DNA from 4 places in the Comamonas odontotermitis genome. Region 1 is predicted to be linked to each of the others. Evidence: predicted binding sites of a transcription regulator. Region 1 holds the regulator's gene; each other region holds the start of a gene.
The links. Region 1 encodes FNR, which switches genes on or off when oxygen is low (the NO sensors DNR and NnrR bind a similar motif). Its sites were predicted from a motif close to TTGATNNNNATCAA; they were not measured.
Positions count from the first base shown of each region.

Region 2: a site for FNR is predicted at 2,373-2,386, ahead of LAD35_RS01165 (DUF3079 domain-containing protein). Genes of this name have one in related genera too.
Region 3: a site for FNR is predicted at 3,124-3,137, ahead of clpB (ATP-dependent chaperone ClpB). Genes of this name have one in related genera too.
Region 4: a site for FNR is predicted at 2,457-2,470, ahead of LAD35_RS13210 (OmpW/AlkL family protein). Genes of this name have one in related genera too.

Region 1 is NZ_CP083451.1:3,365,826-3,371,036, reverse strand. It holds gene LAD35_RS15560 (malonate--CoA ligase) at 1-1,313, shown strand, start outside; gene LAD35_RS15555 (universal stress protein) at 1,498-1,941, opposite strand; gene fnr (fumarate/nitrate reduction transcriptional regulator Fnr) at 2,075-2,797, opposite strand; gene hemN (oxygen-independent coproporphyrinogen III oxidase) at 2,950-4,332, shown strand; gene LAD35_RS15540 (sulfite exporter TauE/SafE family protein) at 4,356-5,171, opposite strand.
Region 2 is NZ_CP083451.1:264,174-269,384, reverse strand. It holds gene LAD35_RS01175 (type IV pili methyl-accepting chemotaxis transducer N-terminal domain-containing protein) at 1-1,764, opposite strand, end outside; gene LAD35_RS01170 (hemerythrin domain-containing protein) at 1,761-2,324, opposite strand; gene LAD35_RS01165 (DUF3079 domain-containing protein) at 2,439-2,663, shown strand; gene LAD35_RS01160 (carbonic anhydrase) at 2,642-3,307, opposite strand; gene LAD35_RS01155 (peptidylprolyl isomerase) at 3,308-4,201, opposite strand; gene narI (respiratory nitrate reductase subunit gamma) at 4,198-4,920, opposite strand; gene narJ (nitrate reductase molybdenum cofactor assembly chaperone) at 4,938-5,211, opposite strand, start outside.
Region 3 is NZ_CP083451.1:1,011,561-1,016,771, reverse strand. It holds gene LAD35_RS04740 (hypothetical protein) at 1-201, opposite strand, end outside; gene clpB (ATP-dependent chaperone ClpB) at 375-2,984, opposite strand; gene moaE (molybdopterin synthase catalytic subunit MoaE) at 3,396-3,854, opposite strand; gene LAD35_RS04725 (hypothetical protein) at 4,084-4,335, shown strand; gene LAD35_RS04720 (ABC transporter ATP-binding protein) at 4,413-5,174, opposite strand; gene LAD35_RS04715 (ABC transporter ATP-binding protein) at 5,171-5,211, opposite strand, start outside.
Region 4 is NZ_CP083451.1:2,845,503-2,850,713, forward strand. It holds gene LAD35_RS13205 (O-acetylhomoserine aminocarboxypropyltransferase/cysteine synthase family protein) at 11-1,288, shown strand; gene LAD35_RS13210 (OmpW/AlkL family protein) at 1,697-2,308, opposite strand; gene LAD35_RS13215 (DUF808 domain-containing protein) at 2,547-3,548, opposite strand; gene LAD35_RS13220 (D-(-)-3-hydroxybutyrate oligomer hydrolase) at 3,999-5,211, opposite strand, start outside.

The DNA of each region.
Region 1 (5,211 bases):
CAGGCTACGTTTTCCTGCCGCTGAACACCGCCTACCAAAGTGCCGAGATCGAATATTTCATCACCAATGCGGAACCAGCCGTGGTGGTGTGCTCGCCGCAGAACTTTGGCTGGGTGTCCAAAATCGCCTTCCAGTGCGGCACACAAAGCGTTTTCACGTTGGGCGATGACCGCAGCGGCACCTTGCTGGAGCGTGCTGTGCACTGTGCCGATACGCATGAGCCTGCCGTCAGGCAAGTCGACGACATGGCCGCCATTCTGTACACCAGTGGCACCACCGGCCGCAGCAAGGGGGCCATGCTGAGCCACGGCAACCTGCTGAGCAATGCAGTGATGCTGAAGGACTACTGGGGCTGGAAGGAGGGTGACGTGCTGATCCATGCACTGCCGATCTTCCATGTGCACGGCCTGTTCGTCGCCATCCATGCGGCTCTGCTCAATGGCAGCAAGATGATCTGGTTCTCCAAGTTCGAGCCCAAGGCCGTGATCGCTGCGATGGAGCGCGCTACCGTCTTCATGGGTGTTCCCACCCTGTATGTACGCATGCTGGCCGAGCCCACGCTCACGAGGGCCGCCACCCGGAACATGCGCCTCTTCATTTCCGGCTCCGCGCCGCTCCTGATCGAGACCTTCCGCGAATGGCAGGAGCGCACCGGCCACACCATCCTGGAGCGCTACGGCATGAGCGAAACCATCATGCTTGTCTCCAACCCCTACCGTGCCGACAGCCGCTACGACGGGCAGGACGAGCGCCGGGGCGGCACCGTCGGCTTTCCACTGCCGGGTGTGGGCGTGCGCGTGCAGGGCGATGATGGTCAGCCGCTACCGGCTGGCGAGATCGGCAACATCCAGGTACAAGGCCCCAATGTGTTCAGTGGCTATTGGCGCATGCCGGAGAAGACCGCCGAAGAGTTCACGAAGGATGCCTGGTTCAAGACCGGTGATGTCGGCAAGGTGGACGCGCGCGGCTACGTGACGATTGTGGGCCGCAGCAAGGATTTGATCATCTCGGGCGGCTACAACGTCTACCCTGCAGAGATCGAAGGCTTCATCAACGAACTGCCCGGCGTGGCCGAAAGTGCCCTGGTTGGCGTACCGCACCCTGACTTTGGCGAAGTGGGGGTTGCCGTGGTCATTGCCAAGCCAGGCCAGGCCGCAGATGCCGAAGGCATCATTGCGACGCTGAAAAAACAGCTGGCCAATTTCAAGATTCCCAAGCGCTGCTTTGTGGTGAACGAGTTGCCGCGCAACACCATGGGCAAGGTGCAAAAGAATCTGCTGCGGGCGCAATACCAGGACCTGTTCAAGGGTTGAAGCTCTTGGCGCCTTCAAGCCAATCCATGAACCAGGGGGGCTGGAGGCCGTAAAGCAAAAGAGAAGGCCAAAAGCCTTCTCTTTTTATAAGCGGCGGGCACTCAAACCTGCCGTTCGCTCTGCTACTGAAAACAAGGTGGCTGTCCTTGGCCCGCATGCGCTGCAGGCCGGATTTGCCAGAAACTCACCGCAGTACCAGCACCGGAATCGTGGCATGCGTCAACACATGCTGGGTCTCGCTGCCCAGCAGCAGGCGCTTGATGCCGCGATAGCCATGCGAGGCCATGACGATCAGGTCACAGTGTTCCTTTTCCGCGGTCTTGAGCAGCGATTCGGCCACCAGATCGGATTGCAGAACAATGCCCTTTACCGGCACGCCCACTGCAGTTCCCTGGGCAACGACCTTGTCGACCACGACCTGGGCAGCGTCCAGCCAGCCTTGCTGGATACGTTCCACCTCCTTGAGGTCGATGACCGCGCTGCCTTCAAAGTAACTGCGGGGGTAGTTGGGCGAGATATTGACCACAGTGATCTGGGTCTGTCCCAGCTTGGCCAGAGCAAGCGCATGCTGCACTGCTTTTTCGGACAGCTCGGATCCATCGGTGGCGAGCAGGATATGGTTGTACATCTTCAGCTCCTTTCGAGGGTGCAGCCGGGGCGGCTGCATGTTTGTACCTTAACCCATTGGCGCAAAGGCTGCCTTGCGCTGTGTCAGAGCAGACAATGGCAGCATATGTTTGCCGGGAGCACGGCAGGCCCGCTCAGACCGTGCATTGCTGGCTGTTAATCAGGGCCTGCAGCTTGTCGGTATCCAGGATGCGTACATGGCGCTGCTTGACTTCGATGATGCCGTCTTCCGCGAACTTGGAGAAGGTGCGGCTCACGGTCTCCAGCTTCAGGCCCAGATAGCTGCCGATTTCTTCCCGCGTCATGCGCAGTATCAGCTCGGACTGCGAGAAGCCCCGCGCGTGCAGGCGCTGCACCAGATTGAGCACGAATGCGGCCAGGCGTTCCTCGGCGCGCATGCTGCCCAGCAGCAGCATCACACCGTGCTCGCGCACGATTTCGCGGCTCATCACCTTGTGAACGTGGTGCTGCAAGGCATTCACTTCGCGCGACAGCTCTTCCAGCTTGGAATAGGGCATCACGCAGACTTCCGCATCTTCCAGCGCAATGGCATCACAGGAATGCTGGTCGTTGACGATGCCGTCCAGGCCAATGATTTCGCCTGCCATCTGAAAACCGGTGACCTGATCGCGTCCATCTTCGGTGGCCACGCTGGTCTTGAAAAAACCGGTGCGAATCGCGTACAGCGATGTGAACGCCTCGCCGTTGCGAAACAGCGCTCCCCCGCGCTTGATTCTGCGGCGCGTGGCCACGATCTCATCGATGCGATCCATCTGGTCGGGCGACAGACCCACGGGCATGCACAGCTCTCGCAGGTTGCAGTTGGAGCAGACCACTTTGATTGTGTTGGCTGTCATGAGTCAATATCCGTTCACAAAAAGATCGCGCGGGGGCGGAGGTTCCTTGAATGCTTCCATTGTCTACGCAGACAAAAAAATACTCTTGATGTAAGTCAAGGACGTGGCCGGCCGGTTGCGGCACATTGGGGCATCCGTACGGAATTGAGACCATGATTTCCCTGACCCCCGATTTGTTGCGCCGGTTTGATGTACCCGGCCCCCGTTACACTTCGTATCCTACCGCAGACCGATTTGTTGAAGCCTTTGGTGCGAATGGCTACAAGCAGGCGCTGGAGCAGCGGCGAACGGGGCTGGGTACCCGCCTGGCACCCTTGTCGCTGTATGTGCACATTCCGTTCTGCGAATCACTGTGCTACTACTGCGCCTGCAACAAGATCATCACCAAGCATCCCGAACGCGCCGACGAATACCTGGATTATCTGGAGCGTGAACTGGATCTGCAACTGGCCCACTGCCCGGCCCGCCAGACCGTGAGCCAGCTGCACCTCGGCGGCGGATCGCCCACCTTCCTCTCCGACGATGGGCTCTCACGCCTGATGGACATGTTCAAAAGCCGGTTCCAGCTGCAGCCGGGGGGTGAATACTCGATCGAGGTCGATCCACGGACCGTGAGCGGGGAGCGCCTCGCACACCTGTTTCGACTGGGCTTCAATCGCCTGAGTTTCGGCGTGCAGGATTTTGACCCGCAAGTGCAAAAGGCAGTGCACCGCGAGCAGCCCTCGGAGCAGGTTTTTTCCCTGATGGCCCAGGCGCGGTTGATTGGCTTTGAATCCATCAATATTGACCTGATCTACGGCCTGCCTCACCAGACGCCGGTCAGTTTTGCACGCACGATGGAACTGGTGAGCCAACTGCGGCCCGATCGTATTGCGCTGTATGCCTATGCGCATCTGCCTGAACGTTTCAAGCCCCAACGCCGCATTGTCGTGCAGGATCTTCCCAAGCCCGTTGACAAGCTGACCATGCTGGCCCAGGCGCTGGAAGCCCTGCAGGCGGGCGGATACGTCTATGTAGGTATGGACCACTTCGCGCTGCCTGATGATGCACTGGCCGTGGCCAAGCGCCAAGGGCGCCTGCACCGCAATTTTCAAGGCTACAGCACGCAGCCCGATTGCGATCTGCTGGCGCTGGGTGTCTCGGCCATTGGCAAGATCGGCGCTACCTACAGCCAGAATGCCAAGACGCTGGAGGAGTACTACGACCTGATCGACCAGGGGCAGATTCCTGTGGTGCGAGGCCTGGCACTCTCGCGCGATGACATGCTGCGCCGCTCTGTGATCATGGGCCTGATGTGCCAGGGCAGCCTGGTGATCGAATCGGTGGAGCAGGCCTGGCTGATCGATTTTCGCCAGTACTTTGCCGCCGAGCTGGAGCAACTGCGCAGCATGCAGGAGCAGGGGCTGGTTCAGATCACTGGCGATGCCGTGTCCGTGACCGAGCTGGGCTGGTACTTTGTGCGTGGCGTGGCCATGGTGTTTGACAAGCACCTGCAGGCGGATCGCACGCGGGCCCGGTTCTCGAAAATCATCTAGGAGCCTGCCTGAGGCTCAACGCGTTACCAGGCCCTCAGGCTCTTGTAGAGCATGTAGACCGCCAGGCACAGCAGAATGCCGCCAAATATCTTCTTGAGCTGGGCCACTGGCAGCCGGTGCGCTGCCCTGGCGCCCAGTGGCGCGGTCAGCACGCTGCATATGGATACCGCAAGCAGGCCGGGCAGCCAGATATAACCCAGCGAGTGGGGCGGCAGGCCTTGTACATGCAGCCCCGCCACCATGAAGCCCAGCACATTGGTCACGGCGATCGGGAAGCCCAGCGCTGCGCTGGTGGCCACTGCGTTGTGGATGGGCACATTGCACCAGGTCATGAACGGCACGCTGATGAAGGCCCCGCCTGCACCAACCAGCCCCGAGAGGCAACCGATCACGCCGCCGGCTGCCAGTTGGCCACCTGTGCCCGGCATGGTGCGCGTGGCTGCGGTTTGGGATTTGCGAAACATGCGCAGTGCCGAGTAGCCGACAAACAGCCCGAAGAACAGGCCCAGATACTGGCCTTTGAGCAGCGAAAAGATGCCCAGGCTCGCGACCAGTCCGCCCAGCACGATGCCGGGCGCAAGGCGCCGGGCGATGTCCCAGCGCACGGCGCCGCGCTGGTGGTGGGCGCGCACGCTGGAGATGGAGGTGAACATGATGGTTGCCATCGACGTGGCAATCGCCATCTTGATGGCCAGTTCCGGGGCAACGGCCTGGGTGCCCAGGATGTAGGTCATGAAAGGCACCAGCACCATGCCCCCGCCGATGCCAAGCAGGCCCGCCAGAAAGCCGGTGATCAAGCCCACGCACGAGAGCGGAAGCAGAACGATGGGATCAGTCATGGGCACCAGTATCCACCTGGACGGTTGTGGTACGCCCAGT
Region 2 (5,211 bases), 1.3 Mb from region 1:
CGCATGCTTGCGCACATTGGACAACGCTTCCTGCACCACGTGCAGCACCTGCACCTGCACATCAGGCGGCAGCGCCATGCCTTCGCCCTCGATACTCAGATGTGCGGGCAGGCCCGTCTGGTGCTCGAACTTGGTCAACGTGGTACGCAGCGCGGGTCCAATATCCTCTGCGTTGGTTCGGGTACGGAAATGCACCAGCAACTCGCGCACATCAGACAGGCTTTCGCGTATGCCCGCATCCAATTCCGCCAAGGTTGCTTGCACACGGTCGCCATCCGGCGGCTCCCGAGCGATTTCGTCGCGCAGCAATGCTGCCTGAATCTTCAGAAATGCCAGGCTCTGCGCAATGGAATCATGCAGCTCGCGCGCCAATAGACCGCGCTCATCCGCAACTGCAGCCTCTCGCTGAAGCGCATCGGCGCGCAACCCCTCCATGCCACCCGCCAGGTGGCTTGCCAATGCATCCAGCAGTGCCTGGTCGTCAGCACCGAGCTCGGTTGGATGGCGGAAGAACAGGTCAACCTCGCCGACCATGCGTTCATGCAGCCGCACGGGGACACTCAGCACATAGGCAAATCCAGCCCGGCTGCACTGTCCGGCATCCACCCGGCCTGCCCGCGAGGAAGCGCCTCCGCGCCAGTCCTGCAGCACCACCAGTTGCGTCTCCGCCTGGGCCTTGGGTTGGCCACAGAAACAGTCTCCCGTGGGGACACAGTGTTCGGCATCGACCATTTCGTCGGGCAATCCCTCCGAGGCGAGCAGCACATAGCGACGATTGTCTTCATCCGACCAGCGCACTGCCACGGCATCGGCTTGCACGATCTTGCGCGTCTGGGCTGCAAAGCCCTGGGCCAGCGCCTGCAATGAATCAGCCTGGGCGACCAGAGCCGCGCCTTCGTACAGGGCCGCCAACCGTGCGCGCTCGGTCTGCAAATGTTCGGTCTTCTGCTGCACACGGCGCTCCAGGCTGGAGTACAAATCCTGCAGCCGCACTGCCATGCGGTTGAAGCCCCGGGCCACGGCACCGAATTCATCGCCACCTTCGCTAGCCACCCGGGCCGACAAATCGCCCGCCTCGACGCTTGCCAACGCGGCCTGCAGCCGTGAAAGCGGACCGAACACCAGCAGTTGCGCAGAATACATGAGCGCCAGTGCCGCAGCGATGGCCAATGCCATCATTACAAACTGCGCTACGTTGAGCAGGGTGGTCCAGCGCGCAAGTTGCTGCTCAATGGTGCCCACCAGGCGATCAACGCCACCAACGAAGTCCTCGGCCTGCCGCGCAATGACAGTATTCTGTGCTGCATTGCCGTCCGCAAGCGGCTGCTGCCACTCCTTGCGAAGCTCCTGCCAGCTTTGCTGTACAACCTTCAATGCCGCGCGAGAATCCTCATTGCGCGGCACAGACAGCGGACGGGTGGCATCGCCTCGCTGCAACAAAGCCAGGCTCGCGTCAAACTGCCCCATCAGCAAGGCAACCCGCTGTGAATCGGCACCAGGCAAAGCCTGCGCCAACCGCCAGGTCTGCATGCGCATGCGCCCAGCTTCGTTGATCGCGGCAGCCCCTCCTTCAAGTGACCAGGTAAGCCGCAGCGTCAGTCCGATGGCAATGAGTGCCATCAACAGCAACGCGCAGCCAATGGCGCCAATCTTGACGGCCAGCGGGCGGCCCGATGCCTCCGCGCCCTCCTGATTCATGCGATCACCTCCTTGCTGTGCATCGCGGCGCGATCCACTTTGGGCAGCTTCAGTGGGCGGATTCATGTCGTGGAATCCGGATAGCGAACGCCGCGGCGCTGCGCCATGTCTCTGCCCATGGCGAACTGTTCATGCAAACCAAGGCACGTTTGGGCCTGAGGATAGGCCAGTTCCTCTTCCGCCGCGATGTGACGTGCATACAAAGCCGCAAAATCAGCCCAGCGAACGCGCGCCTCGGCCATTTCCTCACTGCTCAGAGCGTTTCCAGCGTGCACGGCCTGCAAATCCGCCCGAATAGGCTGCCACAAAGTCTCCATCCTTTCATGCTCGGCTTGCAGGGCATCGGCCAGCGCCTTCGCCCCCGATGCGCGCAGCACCGGGAACACATGCAACTCTTCATCCTGGTGGTGCAATGGCGCGGCCAGGTCGAAATAGCGTTGTACATCGGCGGCTGCATCGCGAGCCTGCTCATCGGGCACCCCGCCCCCCTGCGCGGCGAGGTACTCGCCCAAACGGGAAAGCAGCGCCAACGTGCGCTCCACCCGGCCGTGGCAAGCATGCAGCATGCCAAACGGCTCGTCGAAGCCTGCTGAAGGGAGGGTGTGCAATTGCAGGGTCACAGCCATGAATTGTCGCTGCCGGTCGATGGCGTCACCGCATGGTGCGCGCTGTTAATGATTTATGTCAATTTCTTGTGTCAAGTTGTCGCACATAGTGGAATTGTCCTCCCCCTCGCATTCATGGCCAAACGCTTTCCGAACAACCCTGCACATCCTGAGCGCACCTGCTGGGGCTGCGACCGTTACTGTGCTGCATCCGACATGGCCTGTGGCAATGGGTCGGAGCGGTCGCAACACCCCGCTGAGCTTTTTGGACCTAACTGGTCGCAATGGAATGCGTTGGAGCTTAAGGAGGAGAAGACCAAGCCAGAGCCTCCTCCGCATCAAGCCGGAGACTCTGCATAGGGCTCGTAAGGCCCGGTTCCCGCATGGCTCGCCTCGGCAGCGGCAATGAAGCTATCGCTTGCCACATCGAAAACATGCACTTCGCCGTCTTCGATCACGTAGTGCCATCCATGCAGGCTGAGCGTGCCTGCCTCGACCTGTTCGCGCACCATGGGGTAATCCATCAGCCGCTCCAGCTGCAGAACCACGGCCCGCTGCTCCGTACGGCGCAGCACATCGGCTCCCGGCTCCGCCACCGGCAGTGCCGCTTCACGGCCCAGCTCCAGCCAGGCTGCCAGATTGCGTGCCGCATCCGGCACGCCGCCATACAGCGCACGAATACCGCCGCAATGGCTGTGGCCACAGACGATGATGCGACGCACCTGCAGATTCAGGACTGCAAACTCGATGGCAGCCGAAGTCCCGTGGTAGCCCCAGCTCCCGTCATAGGGAGGCACGAAGGCCCCCACATTGCGCACCAGAAACAATTCTCCCGGCCCGGTGCCGGTCAGCATGTACGGCACCAACCGCGAGTCGCTGCAACCGATGAACAGCGTAGCGGGATGCTGGCCATGGTCCACCAACACACGAAACTGCTCTTCATGCAGCGGAAAGGCATGGTCGCGGAAGCGGCGCAGGCGCTGGAGCAGGTCGTCGTCTGGCATTCACTGCACCAGCGGCGTCTGCACAGCATCCAGATCCACACCAACCACGCGTGCACGCCCGGCCAGCAAACGCAAATACTGCGACAGGGCTGTTGCATAGCTTTGCTGGTGCAGTTGTTGCAGTACCGCAGCGCGCACCTGCTCGTAAGGGGGAACGGTGCCACTCTCGCGCTCCAGCACTTCAACAACATGCAGGCCGAAGCGGCTGTGCACCAGGCGCGGCAGCACACCAATCTCTGAGTGGCCGAACAACTCTCGGCCGAACTCGGGCGCACAGTCCTCGGCGCTTAACCATCCCAGCTTTCCGCCATCCGCTCCGCTGGGGCAATTGCTGCTGGCCCGTGCGGCGGCAGCAAAGCGGTCGCCCGCAGCCTGTTCTTCCGGCGTGGCGCTGCGCACATCAAGCAGGCAGGCTTCGGCGCGCTGACGCAGTGCATTCACATCCACCCCGGGCGTCACGGCAAAAAGCACGTGGCGCGCCAATACCCGCGCTCCACAGGCATAGCGCGCCGCATGCGCCTGATAGTGGCGGCGACCCGCCTCGTCGCCGGGTTCTGGCAAGTGGAGTTCCCTGTCCAGCAGGTGCTCAATGGCATCTCCCGCTGCTTCGCTGATCGCGCCGGCGCTGGGCACTGGGTCATCAGCCGCCAAGAGCCCTTGCTCCATCGCAGCCTGGCGCAGCAACTCAGTGCAGGCACGCTGGCGCAGTTCCATCGCATCCAGCAGCTCATTTGTGTCGCACAAGGCAATGCCGTTCACCTGCGGAACAGGAAAGGTGGAGCGCGGAGCATCCAACGGCGCCTCGATACGCGGCATGCCGGTTGTCTCACTCTCCTGACAAGTGCAGGCGTGGCTGCCGCAGCCACCTGCGCCAACGTGCAGGTGGTCGCTCATGACCGGCCTCCTTCACGGTTTTCTGGCAGGTTCAATCGGCGCGAGCGCACCAATTGGTAGGGGCGCGCCAGGTAGGCCACCGAAGCCAGACCGCTCCATACATGCACCAGACGGCTGAAGGGGAACAGCAGGAAGATGGTCATGCCCAGCACCATGTGCACCTTGAACGGCCAGTCCAGCGCCACCAGACCTGCAGCGTCGGGGCGGAAGGTGACGATGCGCTGCGCCCAGTCGGCCAGCACCAGCATGGCGCTGGCGTCAGCCCGGTGCGAAAACGATGCCGGCAAAGTCGCCAGGCCCAGCACCAGTTGCACCCACAGGATGATGAGGATGGCCAGATCGGTGCGGTGGCTGGTGCGGCGGATGCGCGGATCGGCAATGCGCCGGTGCAGCAGCAACGTCAGGCCGATGAAGCACACCACACCGGCAACGCCACCGGAGACGATGGCCAGCATCTGCTTTTGTGGCGCGGTGATCAGCCACTCGTACATGAAATGCGGCGTGAGCAGGCCCACGGTATGGCCGAACAGCAGAAACAGAATGCCGATATGGAACAGGTTGCTGCCCCAGCGCAGCTGGCCGGAGCGCAGCAGCTGCGACGAATCGCTTTTCCAGGTGTACTGGTCGCGGTCGAAGCGCGCGAGGCTGCCCATCAGGAAGACGGCCAGGCAAATGTAGGGGTAGACGACAAACAGGAAGTTGTGCAATGCAAGTGGCATGGCGGGCTCCTCGGGATTCAGCGGGCGGCGCCGGCCGGTGGCTGGCGCCGCATGATGTGGATGGGTTGCGGGGTGCCGGGTGCTGCCTGCCCTTGGCTGTTGCAGCCGCCAAATGCTGCTGGCTCTTCCCAGCTTGCATCCAATGACTCATCAGCGGGCAAGGAAGCGGCTGGCGCATCTGCCACCACCGGCTGGCCTGCCAGGTCAAGCACGGCAGACACCACGGCGGCATAGTCGCTTTGGCGGCGCACCAGGGCAGCGGCGATGGATTGCAGAATGTGCGCAAACTCT
Region 3 (5,211 bases), 2.1 Mb from region 1:
GGTCCACCCCGAAGCCGGGTTCATCTTGAATGCAAACGGAACCACCGGTTTGCCGGTCAGCTTGGCCCACAACATGCGAGCGCCCCACAGGAGCGCGGCGATGGCGGCTACCACCAGCAGGCTGGCGAAAAACACCAAGCCGGCCAGCACGACGACCACTCGCAAAGTCCAGCTCACCACGGTTGCCAACAATTCGTTCAACGCATTTCCTTTCAAAGCTCATGGCCCATCACAGCACTGCTGCATGACACCATGTGATGGGCATGCTGCGATTTTTCAAGCCCCGCACGGCCCAATGACCGCTCAACAAGCATAGCGCACTGCAATGCTTGTGGGCTCAGCATGGGTACTGGGCAGGTGCCCAGCCCCCGGCATCAGGCCTGCTCCACCGACTTGCCGAAATGGAACTCGCCCGGCGCCTGTACTGGATCGACCGACACGGGAATGGTGCTCTTGGGCGGATACTTGCCTTCCAGCAACAACCTCGACAGCGGGTTCTCAATGCGCTGCTGAATGGCGCGCTTGAGAGGACGGGCGCCAAACACCGGATCGAAGCCCACCTTGGCCAGCTCGGCCATGGCTGCATCCGACACCTGCAGGTGCAGATCCATCTTGGCCAGGCGCGCCTCCAGTTGCTTGAGCTGGATACGGGCAATCGATTCAATGTTCTTGGCATCCAGGCCGTGGAACACCACCGTCTCGTCGATACGGTTGAGGAATTCGGGGCGGAAATGGTTCTTGAGTTCCCCCCACACCGCGTCTTTTACATCTTCATACGGTTGCCCGACCATCGCCTGGATGAGCTGGGAGCCGATGTTGCTGGTCATCACGATCACCGTGTTCTTGAAGTCCACGGTCCGGCCCTGGCCATCGGTCAGGCGTCCGTCGTCCAGCACCTGCAGCAGGATGTTGAAGACATCGGGGTGGGCCTTCTCCACCTCGTCCAGCAGGATGACGCTATAGGGCTTGCGACGCACAGCCTCGGTCAGATAGCCGCCTTCGTCATAGCCCACATAGCCTGGGGGCGCTCCGATCAGGCGCGATACCGAGTGCTTTTCCATGAACTCGCTCATGTCGACACGGATCAGGTGGTCTTCGCTGTCGAACAGGAAGCCCGCCAAGGCCTTGCACAGCTCGGTCTTGCCCACGCCGGTCGGGCCCAGGAACAGGAACGATCCGGTAGGCCGGTTCGGGTCGGACAAGCCGGAGCGAGAACGGCGGATGGCGTTGGAGACGGCATTGATCGCCTCGTCCTGGCCCACCACACGCTCGTGCAGCTTGGCTTCCATGTGCAGAAGCTTGTCCTTTTCGCCCTGCATCATCTTGGCAACCGGGATGCCAGTCGCGCGGCTCACCACTTCAGCGATTTCCTCGGCACCCACCTGGGTGCGCAGCAGCTTGTGGCCCTTGTCCTTGGCCTGTTCGCCCTTTTCGTCCTTCTGCACATCGGCCAGCTGCTTTTCCAGGCTGGGCAGCTTGCCGTACTGCAGCTCAGCCACCTGGTTGAAATCGCCTTTGCGCGTGGCTTCCTGGATCTGGAACTTGATCTGGTCAATCTCCTTGCGGATCTGCTCGCTGCCCATGGCATCGGCCTTCTCGGCCTTCCAGATTTCCTCCATGTCGGCGTACTCGCGCTCGATCTTGGACAGGTCTTCCTCGATCAGCGCCAGGCGTTTCTGCGAAGCCTCGTCGGTCTCCTTCTTCATCGCCTCGCGCTCGATCTTGAGCTGGATCATGCGGCGTTCGAGCTTGTCCATCACCTCAGGCTTGGAGTCGATCTCGATCTTGATCTTGGCAGCGGCCTCGTCGATCAGGTCAATCGCCTTGTCGGGCAGAAAACGGTCGGTGATGTAGCGCGCCGACAGCTCGGCTGCAGCGACGATGGCCGGGTCGGTGATATCCACGCCGTGATGGGCTTCGTACTTTTCCTGCAGGCCGCGCAAAATGGCAATGGTGTCTTCCACCGAAGGCTCGTTGACCAGCACTTTCTGGAAGCGCCTCTCCAGCGCGGCATCCTTTTCGATGTACTTGCGGTATTCATCGAGCGTAGTAGCGCCGATGCAATGGAGCTCGCCGCGCGAGAGCGCCGGTTTGAGCATATTGCCCGCGTCCATGGCGCCATCGGCCTTGCCCGCGCCCACCATGGTATGGATTTCGTCGATGAACAGGATGATGCGCCCTTCTTCTTGCGCCACTTCCTTGAGCACCGATTTCAGACGCTCTTCAAAATCGCCCCGGTACTTGGCACCGGCCAGCAGGCCTGCCATGTCCAGCACCAGCACTTTCTTGTCGCGCAAGGTATCGGGCACTTCTCCCGCTACGATGCGCTGGGCCAGACCTTCGACAATGGCCGTTTTGCCTACGCCGGGCTCGCCGATGAGCACCGGGTTGTTCTTGCTGCGCCGCTGCAGCACCTGGATGGTGCGGCGAATCTCGTCATCGCGGCCGATCACCGGGTCGAGCTTGCCGCTTCTGGCGCGCTCGGTCAGGTCAAGCGTGTATTTCTTCAGGGCTTCCCGCTGGCTTTCGCCGTCTGCGCTGTCCATACTCTGTCCTCCGCGCACGGCGTCAATCGCCGCTTCCAACGCCTTGCGGGTCAACCCCGCTTCACGAACGATCCGGCCCGCCTCACCCTTGTCATCGGTCAAGGCCAGCAGGAACAGTTCGCTGGCATAGAACTGGTCGCCACGCTTGATGGCCTCCTTCTCGGTCGCCTGCAGCACGCGCTGCAACTCGGGACCCACCGTGACCTGGTCCTGCCCCTGCACCTGCGGCAGGCGCTTGATGGCATTCTCGGCTGCGGTCGTCATCGCCGCCACGTTGGCGCCGGAGCGTGCCAGGAGCGACTTGGGGCCATCTGGCTGGCGCAGCATGGCAGTAAGTACGTGGATGGGTTCGATATAGGCGTTGTCGTTGCCAAGCGCCAGCGATTGGGCGTCGGACAGTGCCTCTTGGAACTTGGTGGTTAATTTATCGATTCGCATGAAATGAATATTCCGTCTGGAAAATTGAACTGCAGAATATTTTGCGTCGCCTGCCGGTTTTTCAAGGAGCTGCAGGCAGCCTGATACGGGTATATCAGGCGCGCGCCATCCGGTCTGCAGGACGAATCCCACAGTGTTTTTCATTCAAATCAGCCAATAGTGCACAACGGAAAAGCGCCGGTAGCTATGGTTTTAAAAGCAACGTGCCCATGCAGCAGATGCGTCGCATTCGTGGCTTGTCCACCATATTCAGCAGCCGCATGCGGATTGATAAAAGCCGCAACCTCTATTGCTATATAAAAAATAGCTTTTTGCGCTCACCAGCTAGGCGCCAACAGCCATTTTCATGAAATTCCGCAACAACTGTCAGCAAGAAGGCGTTACGGCGCCAAGGCCCTTGCAGACCAAGATTCAGTTCCAGCGAGCCATCGCTGCGTCGTCGGCCACGCGCGCGTCCACCCAGCGCGCGCCGCCGGGGGTGTCTTCCTTCTTCCAAAAGGGTGCCTGCGTCTTGAGGTAATCCATCAGGAATTCGCAGGCCGTAAAGCTCTCGCCCCGGTGCGCGCTCGACACGGCCACCAGTACGATCTGGTCCTGCGGCGCCAACAAACCCACGCGATGGATGACGCGCGCACCATAGATATCAAAACGCTGGCGCGCTGCCTCCACCATCTCGGCAATCGACTTTTCTGTCATGCCCGGGTAGTGCTCCAACTCCATGCTGGCCACGCTGCTGCCGTCATTGCGATCACGCACCGTGCCCACAAAGCTGCACACCGCGCCAATGCGCGCATCTGCCGCGCGCAGCAGGCGCAGCTCCTCGCTCACATCAAAGTCAGCGGTCTGGACGGCGATATGGGTGTGGAACATGGAGATAAATCGGTCAACTGGCGGGGTTGGGATAGGCCAAGCGTAGCATGGCTCATCAACGCGTTGAACCAAATTTCCGTCCGGAAGGACGCAGAAATATCCGCGCTGATGGCGCATCAGTCCATCCATACGGGCCCGCCATGTGGGATGCCGTGTAAACCACGCCGCCCCGTCAGCCCTTCTCGCTTGCGGCACACTAACAGCAATTCTGTATTTTTGACAAAATGCCATGCCCAGCAAAACCTTGAGCGCCCACGGCTACCTGCTCTACCCCAACCCACGCAACGAGCACCGCATCGTGTTCGAATACCACGTGTTCGTTCCCTACCCCTACGCGATCATCGATATTCCGGCCATGGATCTGGTGGGCAAGACCAGCGTCTATGCCGCCTGCCGCGAGACCGACCAGAAGATGGGCCAGGTGGTGACGTTTGAGCTCGAAGAGGATGTGGCCCGTTTCGAGAAGCGTTTCACACCGTAACCCAACAACTATCAAAACAATAGCTTCCTGCGCCTGATGGAGTAGCGCCGGAAGCTATTTTTTATGCTCATACCGTCTTATGCCACTTCTTGCACGCGGCGGTAGCCATCGGCGGCTGTCAGCAGCTGGCGAGCGTAGTCGGTCTGCACGGCACCGGCCCGTACTGCATCGGTACCAAGGCTTTCAACGATCCGGCCATGCTGCATGACCGAGAGCTGACTGCACAGGAATGCAACGACGGCCAGGTTGTGGCTGACAAGCAGCATGGTCAGGCCCCGCTCGTGGTGCAGCTTCTTGAGCAGGTTCAGAACCTCCGCCTGCACCGATACATCGAGCGCGCTGGTCGGCTCGTCGAGCAGCAGCACCTGCGGCTCCAGCACCAGGGCACGGGCGATGGCCACGCGCTGGCGTTGCCCACCCGAGAGCTGGTGCGGATAGCGATAGCGAAAGCTGGCGTCCAGCCCCACATCGGCCAGCGCCTGGGTCACGCGCTCGGCCACACGATCCAAGCCATGAATCAAAAGCGGCTCACGCAAGCTCTGGTCTACGGTGAGGCGCGGGTGCAGCGACGCATACGGGTCCTGAAACACCATCTGCACGGCACGGCGCTGCGCCTTGGGCATGTGCCTGGCAACCGGCTGACCGGCTACCTGCATCTGACCGCCACACAGCGGCGTCATGCCGCACAGCGCCCGCAACACGGTGGATTTGCCCGAGCCCGATTCGCCCACCAGCCCATAGGCCTGCCCCTGCGGCACCTGCAGGCTCACCCCGTGCACCACGGTCTTGAAGCCCTGGGGCGTTTCAAAACCGATGCTCACACCATTCACATCGATCATTGCAGACCTCCTGTCATGGCGGCCTGTGGCTCACGCC
Region 4 (5,211 bases), 520 kb from region 1:
GCCACCCGCCATGCGCATTGAAACCCTTGCCGTCCACGCCGGCTATTCGCCCGATCCCACGACCAAGGCTGTGGCCGTGCCCATTTACCAGACGGTAGCCTACGCGTTCGACAGTGCCCAGCATGGCGCCGACCTGTTCGACCTGAAGGTTCCAGGCAATATCTACACCCGCATCATGAATCCGACCACCGACGTGCTGGAAAAGCGCGTGGCGGCCTTGGAAGGCGGCATTGCCGCACTGGCCGTGGCATCGGGCATGGCGGCCATCACCGCCGCCATCCAGACGCTGGCCGAGGCGGGCGACAACATCATCAGCGCCAGCACGCTCTATGGCGGCACCTACAACCTGTTCGCACACACGTTCCCGCAGCAGGGCATTGAAGTGCGCTTTGCCGACCCGCGCGATCCCGCCAGCTTTGACAAGTTGATCGACGACAAGACCAAAGCCGTCTTCATCGAATCCATCGGCAACCCGCTGGGCAATGTGACCGATATTCGCGCTCTGGCCGATGTGGCCCACAAGCATGGCGTACCACTGATCGTGGACAACACCGTACCCTCCCCCTATCTGTTGCGGCCATTTGAATTTGGCGCCGACATCGTCGTGCACTCGCTCACCAAGTACCTGGGCGGCCATGGCACCAGCGTGGGTGGCGCCATCGTGGACAGCGGCAAGTTCCCCTGGGCAGAGCACAAGGCTCGCTTCAAGCGCCTGAACGAGCCAGACGTGAGCTACCACGGCGTGGTCTATACCGAGGCCCTGGGCCCTGCGGCCTTCATCGGTCGCGCCCGCGTGGTGCCGCTGCGCAATATGGGGGCAGCCATCTCGCCGCAGAATGCCTTCCAGATCCTGCAGGGCATCGAAACCCTGGCACTGCGCATGGACCGCATCTGCGAGAACACCCAGAAAATTGCCGAGGCCCTGCAAAACCATCCCAAGGTGGAATGGGTGCGCTACGCAGGCCTGAAAGACCATCCGGACCACGCCATCGTGCAGAAGCAATCGGGTGGCCGCGCCTCGGGCATTCTGTCATTCAGCCTCAAGGGCGATGAGGGACGAGCCGCCGGTGCGCGCTTTCTCGATGCGCTGCAACTGTTCACCCGCCTCGTGAACATCGGCGATGCCAAATCGCTGGCCACGCACCCCGCATCTACGACCCACCGACAGCTTGACGCGGCTGAACTGGCCAAGGCTGGCGTGACCGAAGGTATGGTGCGCCTGTCAGTCGGCATCGAACATATCGACGACCTGCTGGCTGATCTGCAGCAGGCGCTCGCCCAAGTTTAAGAACGTGTTTACGATCTCCTCGCGCCGCGACAGCGGCTTTGCGGGAGTGGATGCTAGGCGCAGTGCGCAGCCAATAGCCAGCTATTGGCAAGCGCTGCAACGACGCAGACCGTCCCTAGCCGGGCGCCCCTGACCGGGCGCCCCCAAACCCACTGTCCCTACGGGTTGGAGTGAAATCGGGCGATTTCTGTGCGCTGGCCCTTGCTTGCACCCCGGTGCAAGCTGCGGCCCATCGCTCCGAACTCATCCCGATTGCACTCCAACGCGGCTGCGTAGAGATCGTAAACACGTTCTAAGACTCAAGGAAACCTGTAGCGCCCAACTGCAGAGCGCATTCAGCTACATTTTCCATAGTAAAAAGGCATGCCAATGATGGCATGCCTTTTTGCATGGAAATAAAGGTGATGGTCAGAAGCGATAGCCTACGCCCACACCCACGAGCCAGGGATCCACCTTGAACGAGCCAACCTTTTTGCCAGTCGAGCTGACATCGGTCTTGATGTAGACCTTTTTCACATCAAAGTTGATCGACCAGTTCTTGTCGAGCATGTAGTCAAAGCCCACCTGCATGGCAGGGCCAAAACTGTTCTTCTTGATCGACGGATCGAGCGCCGCCTGTACGGCGGGGTCAAAGCGCACATTCGAAAAGCGCGTGTAGTTGATACCCGCGCCCACATAAGGCTTGAACGCGCCCATGCCGGTGAAGTGATACTGCGCCAGCAGTGTAGGAGGCAGGTGCTTGAGCGAACCGATCTTTGCGCCGTTGGAGCGCAGATCATGCTTCTGTGGGTATGTCAGCACCAGCTCTGCTGCGATATTGGGAGTGAAGAAGTAAGACACATCCAACTCAGGAATGGTCTTGTCATTGATCGACAGGCCAAGCCCGGTGGAGTCCTTGTTGGCGCTGTCCAGATTGACGGCACGCACGCGCACCATCCAGGGCCCTTCAGCCTGCTGCGCCATGGCCGTGCCGGCCGTCAGCGCACAAACAGCCAACGCTGCCATCATTGCTTTCTTCATCATCATTGCCTTCGCTGCGACTTCTGTCGCATAGATTGAGAATTGACTGAAAGCCCCGTGCACCGGCAGCACCCCGGAGAAAAAGTCCGCTGCCGAAATGGGGCGTTTCCATGGCAATAGATGATCACCAATTCTCGCATTGGCTGCTTTGACACAGATCAGGCCTCATGCCCGGCACCATCAAAAACGGCCGGGAATCCCCGGCCGTATCATCGTGAACCCAGGGTTCGCGCTCGCGTCAGTGACCGCGCAGCTTGTGCCACCCCTCCATGCACAGCACCACCACGCCGCCAATGATGGCGCCAACCACCATATGCACCAAGGTAGGACCGACAACTGCGGCGACCCCACCCAATGGTTCGATGCTGTCCTTGATCCAGTGCTCGATCGGGCCGATACCATGCACCAGCAGGCTGCCACCCACCATGAACATGGCAGCCGTGCCGACAATGGACAGCCCGCGCATCAGCCACGGCGTGAACGCGATCATGCCGCGGCCAAAGGCCTGCGCTGCAGCGCTCTTCTTGGCCATCAGCCAGCTACCCACATCGTCCATCCGCACGATGCCGGCCACCAGGCCATAGACAAACACGGTGATGGCAATCGCCACGGTGACCAATACGGCAGCCTGCTCCCAGATGGGTTTGGTCGACACCGTGCCCAATGCGATGGCCATGATCTCTGCAGACAGAATGAAGTCAGTGCGGACCGCGCCCTTGACCTTCTGCTTCTCATACTCCTGCGGGTCCATCTGCTTTTCGTGCGCAGCACGCACGGACGAAGGTGCAACACCGGTCTTCTGCGCCTCGGCAGAATCGGCCAGCACCGTCTTCACATCGTGTTTTTTCTGCTTGTGGAAGATGTCCAGAATTTTCTCGACACCTTCAAAACACAGGAAAGCCCCACCGACCATCAAGAGCGGTGTGATCAGCCATGGCGCAAAGGCACTGATCAGCAATGCTGCCGGTACCAGAATGGCCTTGTTCCACAGGGAGCCCTTGGCTACGGCCCACACCACGGGCAGTTCGCGGTTTGCCTTGACGCCGGTCACCTGCTCGGCATTGAGCGCCAGATCGTCCCCCAACACACCCGCCGTTTTTTGCACGGCTACTTTGGTCTGCGTGGCCACGTCATCGAGGATGGCCGTGCTCTTGCCCGCTGACGTTTTCGTCATCAGGGCGACATCGTCCAGCAGCGTGGCGATATCGTCCAGCAGCATCAATAGTCCAGCACCAGCCATTCAAGACTCCGTGTATGAAAAGGTGGCAAATCATAGCCATTTCGGCCATCGCTGCATTCACAAATCCCGCAGCTCTGTACGTTTTGTTGAACACTATTCACAAAACTTTATACAAGCCCCGTCAACCAACACGCCTGCCCACCCGTTGAACACCCATCTCCACCAATCAGGTGAAAGGAAGTGAAATGAATACCGTGTTTGCTGTATGGCCTGAAGACGAACGTGACCGCAAGCGTGCTCCTGCCCGTTTCTGATTTTTCTATGTGTGTTGCTGGCAGGTGAGAATTCGTCTTAGAGCCATTTAGCTCCGATCTACCGCGAAGCCATCACACTTTCAAAAAACTAGTCCCGCAGCGCAAGCTGGCGGGACTTTGTTTTTGGCGTCCGATCTCTACAGACTGGAGGAGCAGAAGCCTTTGCGCTTCACCGTAGTCCAGTCGAGACGCCGGTTCAGTTCGGCAAGGTCACCATGGGGATCGATCCCGTCACTGTGATCGTGTCCCCTGCCCCCGGCGTGGCCTTGAGAGGCGGTACATTGCTTGCAGCAATCGGATTGGCTGCACCAGGTGTACCGCCTCGCGGCGTGGTACGCACCACCTGGCTGGCAGGCAAAGCGGTACCCTTGGTCACGTTGGCCCACACGGCATCCATGGCCTGGTTGAAGTAGGTATGCAGTGGCACAAACCGCGTATCAAACCCCGCAAACGGCAGGAAGGCATCAAAGTGCTGGGCATTCGTCACTTCGATGTAGCGCAGCTTGCTCTGCGCCCCTTCGACACCACCGTTCAACGCTGTGTAGGCGCGCGCATTCACATTCACCGGAATCAGCGCATCGCTGCGCCCTGCCACGATGATGGTGGGCTTGCCGCGCAAATTGCCGGTCACTTTCACTTCCTGCATGCCTGCACGCACCGCATCGCTTTGGGCTTGAGTGGGCACACTGGCAGCAGACAGGGACTTGCCTGTCACCGGATCTTGCCCTGATGCAAGAGCATATTGGCACAGTGCGTTGTCCAGCCCCAGGTCCGCCTTGCCGGTCGACGGCGACACCGTCATCAGCCATGAACGGGCCCCCCCGACCGAATCGTTGTACACCACGGTCGCAGGCGAGCCATTGGCTGTGCCGTTGGCCACCGCCGCACTCTGCGCCAGTGCTGCAGGCGTGGCAGCCATCACCTCGCCGGTTGCACTGGCAGCTGCAAAGCTGGTGTTGCACAGATTGGCATCTGCACCGAAGCGCCCGTACGCCATGGTGTACATGGCAGAAAGTATCGGACCATTGCCCAGCCCATAGTGGGCGTTGTGCATCTGGTCATGCTCTTTGGTCCAGCCCTTGGCGTGCAGTTTGCTCAAGGCGTCTGCCGCGCGTTCTGCCGTGGTAGCGCCTGTCACCAGGCCTTTGGCAGCCAGCCCTTCGCAGCGCGCTTCGGCCCGCGTCTTCATCGCCGCAAGGCCGATGTAGTTGAAGATTGATGTCTCCGAGAGTGCTGCGGCGTCAGCCAGGGCGGCGCAAGGCTGGTAGAGATTGCCCCAGGTGGTGTACTCGGCCAGCGCGGTTCCACCCATGTTGTATGACGTGACGTTGTCGCTCTCCGTGCCTTGCCTCACATAGATGGGCTTTCCTGCCGGGATCTGCGTCACCGGCTCGCTTGCAACGACTCCG